Regions from separate parts of the Phyllobacterium sp. SYP-B3895 genome, predicted to be linked through region 1. Evidence: predicted binding sites of a transcription regulator. Region 1 holds the regulator's gene; the other holds the start of a gene.
The links. Region 1 encodes LexA, which represses DNA repair genes until DNA is damaged. Its sites were predicted from a motif close to TGTTCNNNNTGTGTTCNG; they were not measured.
Positions count from the first base shown of each region.

Region 2: uvrA (excinuclease ABC subunit UvrA) is a predicted target of LexA. The motif match lies at 1,958-1,975, and genes of this name have one in related genera.

Region 1 is NZ_WJIG01000002.1:257,772-263,812, reverse strand. Features, by position in the region: gene GF108_RS07685 (ComEC/Rec2 family competence protein) at 1-1,297, shown strand, start outside; gene lexA (transcriptional repressor LexA) at 1,291-2,010, opposite strand; gene GF108_RS07675 (hypothetical protein) at 2,178-6,041, opposite strand, start outside.
Region 2 is NZ_WJIG01000002.1:28,531-34,571, forward strand. Features, by position in the region: gene uvrA (excinuclease ABC subunit UvrA) at 1-1,811, opposite strand, end outside; gene GF108_RS06630 (single-stranded DNA-binding protein) at 2,228-2,743, shown strand; gene GF108_RS06635 (porin) at 3,282-4,379, shown strand; gene GF108_RS06640 (hypothetical protein) at 4,503-4,922, shown strand; gene GF108_RS06645 (HlyD family secretion protein) at 4,926-6,041, shown strand, end outside.

The DNA of each region.
Region 1 (6,041 bases):
TTTTGTGATGCTGGCGGTGATGCTCATTGCCATGATGGCCGATCGCGCGGCAATCTCCATGCGCAATCTCGCCATCGGCGCTTTGATCACGATAGCGCTGCTTCCGCATGAAATTCTCGGACCGAGTTTCCAGATGTCATATTCGGCGACGGGCGCGCTCATTGCATATTACGGATGGAGATCGCGCCGGAAGAACAGGTCAAACCGGACGAAAGGCGAGGGATTGCTTCTGCGTTTGCCGATGATGGCGGCAAGCCATGTCGGCGCCATCGCCATGACTTCGTTGGTTGCCGGGACGGCGAGCTCGATCTTCGCCGCCTACCATTTCAACAACACAGCGCCGCTTGGGCTTGTGGGCAACGCGCTGGCGCTGCCCGTTGTCTCGATCTTTGTGATGCCGTTTGCGGTGCTTGCTGTTCTTGCGATGCCATTTGATCTCGATTGGCTGCCGTTTGCGGTCATGGAACGCGGCATCGAATGGGTCATTGCGATCGCGAAGATGGTCAGCGCGCATTCGCCAAGCGGCAATTTCGGATCAATGCCGCAAACGAGCCTGCTTTTGATGACCGCGGGACTGGTCCTGCTCATGTTGCTGACAACACGGCTGCGGCTCGTCGGATTCGCCGTGATGGCCCTGGCGATAGCACCGCTCCTCTCGGCACGTCCGCCGGATATCGTGATTGCCGAAGAGGGCAAACTCGTTGCCTTAAGTGCCCCTGATGACGCACTGACAGTGAACCGCGCGACCGCAAGCCGGTTCACCCTCGATAACTGGCAGCAGGGGTACGGCGCAAGTCAAGTGCTCACGCCGGCAAAGAATGGTGCACCGCCGACCGACGGGCAGTTTGAGTGCGCCGACGGCGTGTGCCTCGCACGAGAAACCGGCGGCCTCATCGTCGCCTATACGGATGATCCGACCAAAAAATCAACGGCTTGTGCCGAGGGCGATATCGTCGTCCTTGCCTTCACCGGTCCCGCTGCAACCTGCGACTCGGGGGACGTTCTTGTAATTACCGCGCAGGAGTTGGCGTTACGCGGCTCCGCAGAAATAAGGCTCGGTGAAAGCAATGCCGATCCACCGTCCGGACTTGGTGCGGCTGCACTTGCTGAAGAACAACTGCGGGCACGCCTACAGTCTGCGCAAATTATCTACGCCGTGGGCTCCCCGCAGCGCCCATGGAACGCCTATCGGGTCTTTTCCCGCACGGCCCGCAATCTTGCGGAGCAAAAACTGCAACGGCGTGCTGCAAAGACCAAGCCACCGGCAGACGATCAGGAAGACCCGATACATCAGTAACGGCGGATCAAACCGACCAGCTTGCCCTGCACGCGCACCCGATCCGGCCCGAATATGCGCGTCTCATAGGCCGGATTGGCGGCCTCGAGAGCAATCGACGCCCCTTTGCGCCGAAAGCGCTTCAAGGTTGCCTCTTCGTCATCGACGAGCGCAACCACGATTTCACCGGGATTGGCGGTGTCGCCGCGTCGGATGACGACTGTATCGCCGTCGAAGATGCCCGCCTCGATCATGGAATCGCCCTTGACCTCCAGCGCGTAGTGCTCGCCGCTGCCGATCATGTCTGGCGGCAGGCCGATCATATGCGTCTGGTTCTGGATGGCGGATATTGGCACACCGGCCGCGATCCGGCCCATGACGGGTATGTTGATGATCGTCGGCGCGCCGTCGTCATCCGAAGCGCGCGGCTGCGGGCGGGGCGGGGTGACATTGCGGCCGAGGCTGCCCTCGATCACGCTTGGCGAAAATTTCTTTTGCGCATTGAGGCCAGGCGCAATCGAATCCGGCAAGCGCAGAACTTCCAGTGCCCGCGCGCGGTTAGCAAGCCGGCGAATGAACCCACGTTCCTCGAGCGCTGTTATCAGCCGATGTATGCCTGATTTGGACGCAAGGTCCAATGCATCCTTCATCTCGTCAAAGGATGGAGGGATGCCGGTTTCCTTCAGGCGCTCATGGATAAAGAGCAGAAGTTCGTGTTGTTTACGCGTGAGCATCGGCGATCCTTCGAAACGGAATCGGAAAAACAAAACCAGAACAAACACTATCTGTTCCAGTTGTGTTCCACAAGTATTAATATGTCGTGTAGAAGGAGTGCGCCGATATCGAAATCGCGGAAATGACTCATTGCCGGTACCACAGCGACGCAAATGATGACGATGTGTCAGTACTTACCGACGACGTTGAAGAAGACACCGCGGTCGTTGAGCGTCAGGTCGCGCAGATCGTCGGAGAAATTGCCGAAATTGTAGCCGACACCGACCTTGAAGTTCTCGCCGACGTGGCGATAAACGGCGGTGAGCACACCAAGATCCGTCGTATCCGCTTCGGCCATATACATGACGCGCCCTTCAAGCAAGGCGTCCCATTTCTTGACGATATGAAAATCGGTTCGAACAATGCCGAGATGCGCTGAGGAAGTCTGCCAATCGGAGAATTCGTCGAGATCATCCTGAAGCCGCTCGCGCACTTCGCCGTAGCGGAAGCCGTATTTCGCGCCGACTGAGAGCCATGGAACGAGATCGTAGGTGAAATCGGCGGAAAGAATGTTGCTGCGCTGTGCCGGCCCATATTCGTCGCCGGTCACCGCGCTGACCTGATCCTCGCCCGGAAGATCGTAAAGCCAGGTATATTTGAAAAGGGCGTTCAGCCGGTCGTTCGTGACCGGACGATAGGCATAACCGAGCGAGGCTTCGACATAGTCGCCATCCCTGAACGAACCATCACCGTTCGAGTCCGAGAGAACTGAATCGATATTGGCGAGCAGCCGCCAGTTGTCGTTCGTTTTCCAGCTGAATCCCGTGGCGAAGAGGTAGGTGTTGAGATCGCGGGTATCATCGTCGGAATCTTCGAAACGAGTCTCACCGCGAATGCGCGCGGCAATGCGATCCTCATCCTTGTAGCCGACCGACAGGGAGATCGCCTTGCGGTCGAAATCGGAACGTTCGAGATTTGTGGAGGGATCGATCGTATCGTCTTCGACTGTGCCGATCTCGAGCCCGCCATCGACCGTCCATTTGGCATCGGGCGTATAGACGACACCGTAGGTTTGGGCGAGCGAATTGCGCCTTCCGAACAGGTCATAATTGTTTTCAGCATAGGTCGACCAATAATCGTCGAGCTTGCGCCGCGCACCGATGACGATCGCGCCGTAATCAGTCCCATCGAGATCGTAGGTACGGTCGAGGTCAAAGGCACGGTCGGGGTCGAGGCGGTAGCCGAGATAGTAACTATCCTCCGCTGTCGGCTCATAGGTGACGGCGGCGAGGGCGCCGAGCCGGATGTTCTTCAGCGTCACATTGCCGGTGTTTTTGACGGTGAAGCTATAGGTGATGGTCGAGCCGACCGTATTGCCGGATGGCGGTCCAGTCTTCTTTTCCAGCACCAGCCCCGGCGCGGCCACAATCGGCGTCGTCACGGCGCCGTCGCTGCTGATATCGCTGCCTGACGGCAGCGTACCGGTGACGGTGGCAGCATTGTCGACCTTGCCGGCATCGATGTCGGCCTGCTTCAGCGTATAGAGTGCGGTAAAAGTCTTGTCGTCGAAAGCCCCGGGGGCAAGCTCGGCAATGGGATCGCCGCTGACCAAGGCATCGACAAGCTTGTCGGTGAGCCGGATATTCTTCAGCGTCACATTGCCGGTGTTCTTGACGGTGAAGCTATAGGCGATGGTGGAACCGGCGGTTGTGCCGGATGGCGATGCGACCTTCTTCTCCAGCACCAGCCCCGGCGCTGCCGTGATCGGCGTCGTCACGCCCCCGTCGCTGCTGATGTCGCCGCCCGACGGCAGCGTGGCGGTGACGGTGGCGGCATTGTCGACCTTGCCGGCATCGATATCGGCCTGTTTCAGCGTATAGAGCGCGGTGAAGGTCTTGTCGTCGAAGGTCGGCTTGGTGATTGTCACGTTGCCGGTATTGGTGACTTTATAGCTATAGCTCACCTTGTCGCCGACCGCCTTGAAAGGGTCGCCGGTTGTGATCGACTTTTCGAGCTTTAGCGCCGGAGCCTGTGTGGCTGCCGTCGTTACGACCACTTCGTTTGATTTGACGACGCCGTCGGTTGCCTGCGCCTTATTTGTGACGCTGCCAGTATCGAGATCGGCCTGAAGGACGCTGTAGTCGGCGGTGCAAGTCAATATTCCGCCGGGCGCAAGCCTGCCGTCGGCCACGCTCCCCTTCACCGTCAGCGGGCTGGGCAGACTCGGACAGGTGACATTACCGATCTTGTTGTCGCTGATGCTGATCGGCTTGGTGATCGTCAAATTGCCGGTATTGGTGACCTTATAGCTATAGCTCACCTTGTCGCCGACCGCCTTGAAAGGGTCGCCGGTCGTGATTGTCTTTTCGAGCTTCAGCGCAGAAGCCTGCGTGGCCGTGGCCGTCGCGAACACTTCGGGCGACTTGGTGGCGCCGTCGGTAGCCTGCGCTTTATTGGTGACGCTGCCAGTATCGAGATCTATCTGGGTTACGCTGTAGTCGGCGGCACAGGTCAGTATATCGCCGGGCTTGAGTGCGGCGTCGGTCGGGGCGGAGCAGGCGAATTTTCCGATCTTGTTGTCGCTGATGCTGATCGGCTTGGTGATCGTCACATTGCCGGTATTTGTGACCTTGTAACTATAGCCCACCTTGTCGCCGACCGCCTTGAAAGGGTCGCCGGTCGTGATTGTCTTTTCAAGTTTCAGCGCGGGAGCCTGTGTGGCTGCCGCCGTTACGAGCACTTCGTTTGATTTTATGACGCCGTCGGTTGCCTGCGCCTTGTTGGTGACGCTGCCACCATCGAGATCGTCCTGAGTCACAAGGTATTCTGCCGTACAGACGATCTTTACGCCCGGCGCAAGCTTGCCATCGACCACACTCCCCTTCGGCGTCGGCGGGCTGGGCAGATTCGGGCATGTGACATTACCGATCTTGTCGTCGGTGACGCTGATCGGTTTAGTGATCGTCACGTTGCCGGTATTGCTGACCGTATAGTCGTAAGTGATTTTTTCACCCACGGCAGCATAAGTTTTCAGCCCGCCAGCCACCTTTTTCTCTAACGTCAGCCCCTGTTTCTGCTCTGCCAATGCGGTTCCGGTTACCGGGACAGAGGGAGGAACGCCTTGGCTGGTGGCCGACGCTATATTGACGATCTTGCCGGCGTCGAGGTCCTCCTGTTTGACAGTATATTCGGCGGTACAGGTCAGCGTGGCTTTTGCAGCCAACCCGCCCGCCGGCAGCGGATTGCACTTCACCGTATATTTGTCATCCGTGATTAGAATGGGTTTGGTGATCGCCAAATTGCCGATATTGGTCACGGTGTATGTGTAGACGATCTTGGCGCCGACGGCCGCGTAGGGGTTGGGCGTGATCTTTATGTCCAAACCCAGTGCAGGAGCGCGGTAAGCCGTGGCTGACACTCGGGCGGATTCGATCTTCCCGATTGCGGCGTGCGCGATATTGGTTATCTTGTTCGCGTCAAGATCGGCCTGCTTTACGGAATACGTGGCCGAGCATACCAGCGACGCGTTTGGTAAAAGTCCACCAGCCGGGAGGGATGGACACGTCATGGCAGGGATTTTGTCGTCGTAAATCCCTATTGGATCTGTAATCGGTATATTGCCGGAATTGGTGACGGTGTAGCTATAGGTGATCCTCTCATTAAGCTTGGTGAAGAAGTTGCCGAATGTGACCGACTTCACCAATGTCAGGGCGTAAGTATAGGGGGCGTTCTTGAACGTGCAGGTAATATCGTCCCCGACTGCGGGGGTGATATCGAAGCTGGTCAGCGTTTTTCCCGATGGAAGGGCAGTCCCGGACGCCGCATTTGCATTCACGCATTCATATGACTCAACGAGATAGGGTGTTTCCGCGGCGCCGGAAGCCGACTCCATCACAGTATACTTTGAACCGCCCACGACATTTGCTGTCGCAAAGCCGGTTACCGTCGTACCGGTGCCCGTCGTCGTGGTGGCCGCCAGGGCGACCTTGCTGGCGTCAGCGACAAACAGCTTGAATTGATCGGTTGGGTTGACCCGTTTGCCCGTCAGTTG
Region 2 (6,041 bases), 230 kb from region 1:
GCCATGATGTCGGCGGGCGTTCCCTGGGCGATGATTTCGCCGCCATGGATGCCAGCCGCCGGTCCAATGTCGACGACATAGTCAGCCGTCAGGATCGCATCTTCATCATGTTCGACGACGATCACCGTGTTGCCGAGATCCCGCAAATGACGCAGCGTCTTCAATAGTTGCTCGTTGTCGCGCTGGTGCAAGCCAATGGACGGCTCATCGAGGACGTAAAGCACGCCCGTCAGGCCGGAGCCGATTTGCGAGGCGAGCCGGATACGCTGGCTCTCGCCGCCCGACAAGGTGCCGGAATTGCGCGACAGCGCGAGATAATCAAGGCCGACATCGTTCAGAAAACGCAGGCGCTCGCGGATCTCCTTGAGAATGCGCGCGGCAATCTCCGTCTGCTTGTCATTGAACGTCTTGTCGATGTCACGGAACCAGGCGTCGGCATGGCGGATGGACTTCTCGGTGACCTCGCCGATGTGCAATCCGCCGATCTTGACGGCCAGTGCCTCCGGCTTCAATCGGTAGCCGTTGCAGGCCGGGCATGGCGTGCCGGACATGAAGCGTTCGATTTCCTCACGCGACCAGGCGGAATCCGTTTCCTTCCAGCGACGCTCGAGGTTTGGAATGACGCCCTCGAAAGGCTTGGTGGTGCGGTATGACCGCAGACCGTCATCATAGACGAACTGGACTTCGCGGTTGCCGGTGCCATAGAGGATGGCTTTTTGAGCCTCTTCGCTCAAATCGCTCCAACGGTCGCCAAGCTTGAAGCCATAGGCCGCGCCAAGCGCGTCCAGCGTCTGGTTGTAGTAGGGCGAACTCGACTTCGACCACGGGGCGATGGCTCCGTTCTTGAGGGTCACATTCTCATCAGGCACGATCATGGTCGGATCGATGGCCTTTTGCGTGCCAAGTCCATCGCAGGTCGGGCAGGCGCCGAATGGATTGTTGAACGAGAACAGCCGCGGCTCAATCTCGGGAATGGTAAATCCCGAGACCGGGCACGCAAATTTTTCCGAGAACATGAGCCGTTCATGGGTCTCGTTCTTCGACTTGTTGGCGGATTCACTCGCCGTCTCGTCAGCCGGTAACGGTTTGTCGGCAAATTCCGCAATCGCGATGCCGTCGGCGAGTTTCAGGCAGGTCTCGAGACTGTCGGCAAGGCGCGCCGACATGTCCGGGCGCACGATGATACGATCGACTACAACGTCGATATCGTGCTTGTACTTCTTGTCGAGGGCAGGGACATCGGCGATTTCATAGAAGATGCCGTCCACCTTGACGCGCTGGAAGCCGCGTTTCTGCAGGTCCGCCAGTTCCTTGCGGTACTCACCCTTACGGCCGCGGACGATCGGCGCGAGAATGAAAAGGCGCGTGCCTTCCTCAAGCGCCAGAACGCGATCGACCATCTGGCTGACCGTCTGGCTTTCAATCGGAAGCCCCGTTGCCGGCGAATAGGGAATACCGACGCGCGCAAACAGCAGGCGCAGATAATCATAGATTTCCGTAACCGTGCCGACCGTGGAACGCGGATTGCGGCTGGTTGTCTTCTGCTCGATCGAGATTGCCGGCGACAGGCCATCGATCTGGTCGACGTCCGGCTTCTGCATCATTTCAAGGAATTGCCGCGCATAGGCCGACAGGCTCTCGACATAGCGACGCTGTCCCTCCGCATAGATCGTGTCGAAGGCGAGCGACGACTTCCCCGATCCAGACAGCCCCGTCATGACAATCAGCTTGTCGCGCGGCAGATCGAGGTCAATATTCTTCAAGTTGTGTTCGCGAGCACCGCGAATGGAAATATACTTCTGATCGCTCATGAGTCTTGCCTTTGAGGCACGCCGTTTGGAAGGAGGGATTGCTCTCAGGCGAGAGACTTTCCCTTATTTAGAAAGTCTTTGGCGATTTGCGAGATCAAACCCGGTCGGAATCACCATACCCATGTTGACATTGCTTGGGCAAGTGATAGAACAAAAATAGAACAAAGGGCAAGAGACTTGCCGATCTTCGCAAAGCGCTTCGCGATGAAAGTGTATTGCCGGCATCCTGGCGACAGGTTGCACAACAATCATATGCCAAACCTCCTGACAGATTTGGCAGGAGCCTGTCAGCTGGGTGGCGAAGCGGGAAATGCGCGGGCTGTATATTGTGGATAGCGGTAATGAATTGCCCGCCGTCCATGCGCGTTCTGTATGATGGCCGAAATTTTTAGAACAGGGTTGATGGAGTTCATATCATGGCAGGCAGTGTCAACAAGGTCATTCTGGTAGGCAATCTTGGCGCTGACCCGGAAGTGCGGCGGCTCGGTTCGGGCGATCCTGTCGTCAATCTGCGCATCGCCACCTCGGAAAGCTGGCGCGACAAGAACAGCGGCGAGCGCAAGGAAAAGACCGAATGGCACAGCGTCGTTATCTTCAACGACAATCTTGCCAAGGTCGCCGAGCAGTATTTGAAGAAGGGCATGAAGGTCTATCTCGAAGGCGCCCTGCAGACACGCAAATGGCAGGACCAGACCGGCAATGACCGCTACTCGACCGAGGTCGTGCTGCAGAAGTTCCGCGGCGAACTCCAGATGCTGGATTCGCGCGGCGAGGGCGGTGGCCGGTCCTTCGACAACAATTCGGCGCGCGGGCAGGTTTCCGACAATGACTATGGCTCCGACTTCGGGCGTTCCAACGCCTCGTCGTCGAGCAGTTCCTCCAGTTCCGGCGGGAATTTCTCGCGCGATCTCGACGACGAAATCCCGTTCTGAGAACGGGTCGCCCATAGCACCGGGGAACCAAAGTTCAGAACAGGTCCTCAACGATAGTGCAGACTGCAATCGACTGAGCTTTTTTCCCTATCTTTGGCCGCTTAGGCTTGTTCCCTTTGGCCCCGAAAGTGACATTCGCTGCTTCGAGGCCCGTTGCGCATAAAAAAAGAGGCTCGGTATTGATCCGAGCCTCGTGCCATTACGGGGAAATGTGCACGGACAAATTCTGCAATGATTTCCAGCAGATAGAAATAGATCAGGCGCTCGGTAAATCGAACTACGACCAAGGGCCCGGGAGTGACCGACCTTAGTCCCAACCGATGCCGCCGGCCGTGGGCCCGTCGTATCACTGACAAGTTGCAATGCTAGGTTGCTTTGAGCCTCCTGGAAAGCTCTGAGGTGTGGCGGCATGGCGACAGTATTGGCTTTCCATGCGTGATATAGATTGTTCGATGTAGTTGGGATTAGCGCAACATTCGGGGGCGTCGCAGTTTTCCCGATTTCGTTTGAATGTTGCCGGTACACCCTGGGGGACCTCATGGCTGTTCGAACGCTTCTTTTTTCTTCAGTCGCAACGATTATAACGACATCGGCGGCCTATGCAGCCGATGCGGTTGTCGTCGCTGAACCCGAACCTGTCGAATATGTGCGCGTATGCGATGCCTACGGCAAGGGTTTCTTCTATCTTCCAGGCACTGAGACCTGCCTGAAGGTGAACGGCTATCTGCGCGTTGATGTCGCCGGCGGCGATGATCCCTATACCGGCGGCCACATCGGGGGAGACGATGACACCTGGTATGCGCGCACGCGCGCCGAAATCCGTTTCGACGCCCGTTCCGAAACCGAGCTTGGCACGCTCCGTTCCTTTGCCGATACCCGCTTCCAATTTACCAACGGCAGTGACGGCGGCGCCTCGCTGCACCAGGGCTATATTGAACTCGGCGGCTTCCAGATCGGCGTGAATGACGTCCTTTTCGGCTCCTGGCTGGGCTATGCGGGCGAGGCGATCATTCAGGATGACGTCATCCAATATGGCTCAGACAGCCTTTCCAGCAATCAGGTCAGCTATACGTTCAAGGGAGGAAATGGTTTCTCCGCAATTGTCGCTGCCGAGCAGGGCGAGGAATTCAACGGCTACGATTACGTTATCGACGATTACATGCCGCATGTGCTCGCCGGCGTGAAGCTCCAGCAAGGCTGGGGCCAGATCGGCGCCGTCGTTGGCTATGATTCCGTGCAGGATGATGTCGGCGTAAAGGCTCGCCTGGACGTCAGCCTTACCGACTCCATATCCGCATGGATCATGGCGGGATATCAATCCGACTACGATTCGGATTCCTTCAACACGAACCAGAACCGCAATTGGTACGGTCTGTGGGAGGGAGATTGGGCCGGGTGGGGCGGGTTCGCCGTAAAAGTCACCGAGAAGGCGACCATCAACGGCCAGGCGGCCTATGAAGAGCAGGGCACCTGGGCTCTCGCCCTCAACGTCAACTACGAACTTGTGCCCGGCTTCATCATCAGGCCTGAAATCGACTACACCAAGTTTGGCGGGGCCCGCAAGGAACAGGCGGAGAGCGAGTTCGGCGACGATGACGCGATCGGCGGTATTGTCCGCTTCCAGCGTAACTTCTAGATACGCCTACGGAAAGTTACCGTAACGTACTTTTTTTAGCCGATCCAACGTGTAGGTTGTAGCTTACGTGCATGTGCTTGCACGCTTGGGGCCCGAACTTTCTGCATGTGGGAGGAGGCCGTTATGGCCGAAAAGATGAACCCCGCGGTGGTTGACCATCTGCCGTCGTTTATTCCTGTGCCTGGACACAGCGACTGGCTCTTCAACGCCGTCGTTGTCTTTCTGCTCATCGTGGTGCTGGTCGTCGGCAACCTCTATTTTCAGCTTCACGCTGTGCCGGAGCGCATGGCGCACCGCACGAGCAAGGTACAGATCGAAATCGTCGCCGTACTGGCGTTGATTTCACTGTTTACCCACAATCACATTTACTGGATCATTGGCCTGCTGCTCGCGATGATCGAGTTTCCCGACTTTTCGACGCCGATGAGTTCAATCGCCCAATCGCTCGAGCGCATCTCGGGCCGCGAGAGTTCGGCGCTTACCGACGAAGATGCTGCTGCTACTGACGCCGAGAAAATCGCCAGCAAAGGCGAGGGGATCTGAGCCATGTTCGAGTTGCTGCTCTGCTCGATGCTCACCGTGTTTCCCGACTACCTTTTTCGCCGCTATGTCCAGGGCAAGCGCATCGGCCGCGAGATTACGCTCTATACGATGTGGTATGAACTGCGCTGGGGCATAACCGCCTGCCTGCTGCTGACGGTCCTCCTGATTACGACGATTTTCTACTTTCATCCGACAACGAACAACGTCACCGCCATTTTCCGCACCGTCACGATCCTGCCCGAGACCAGTGGTCGCGTCGCCGAGGTCTATGTGACCAACAATGAGAGTGTAGCGGCCGGTGCGCCGCTGTTCCGGCTCGACAGCTCCGAACAGGAAGCCGCCAAGGAAACCGCGCAACGCGGCATTGCCGAAGTCGACGCCGCCTCGGCGGTGGCCAAAACCGAACTTGCGGGTGCGGACGGCATGATCCAGCAAGCGCAGGGCGCGCTTCAGCAGGCCATCGACGAACTCAATACCAAGCAGGAGATCATGCGGCGCAACGCCAATGTGGTCGCCCCGCGTGAGATCGAGCGTCTGCAGGTCGTCGTGGATGGCCGCAAAGGCGCCGTCGATGCCGCTGTCGCCAACAAGGAGACGCTGCAGGCGCGCATCGCCGCGCTGCTGCCTGCGCAGAGATCGAGTGCCGAGGCTGCGTTGGCACAGGCGCAGGTCGAGCTCGACAAGATGATCGTGCGCGCCGGCGTCGCGGGGACCGTCCACCAGTTCACGCTGCGGCCCGGCGATTTCGTCAATTCGCTGCTGCGCCCGGCCGGGATCCTCGTGCCAACCGAGGCCGGCCGCGTTGCTCTCATTGCCGGCTTCAACCAGATTGAAGCGCAAGTCATGAAGCCCGGGATGATCGCCGAGGCTACCTGCATCGGTAAGCCCTTCACCATCATTCCCATGGTGGTCACCCAGGTGCAGGACGTGATTGCCGCCGGCCAGTTGCGTCCGACCGATCAACTGATCGACGTGCAGCAGATCGCCCAGCCAGGAACCTTGACGGTCTTTCTCGAACCGATATTTGCGGGTGCCCTGGAAGGCATTCCTCCCGGAAGCAGTTGTATCGCCAATGCCTACACCAGCAATCACGCAGCTCTCGAATCGAAGGATCTTGGC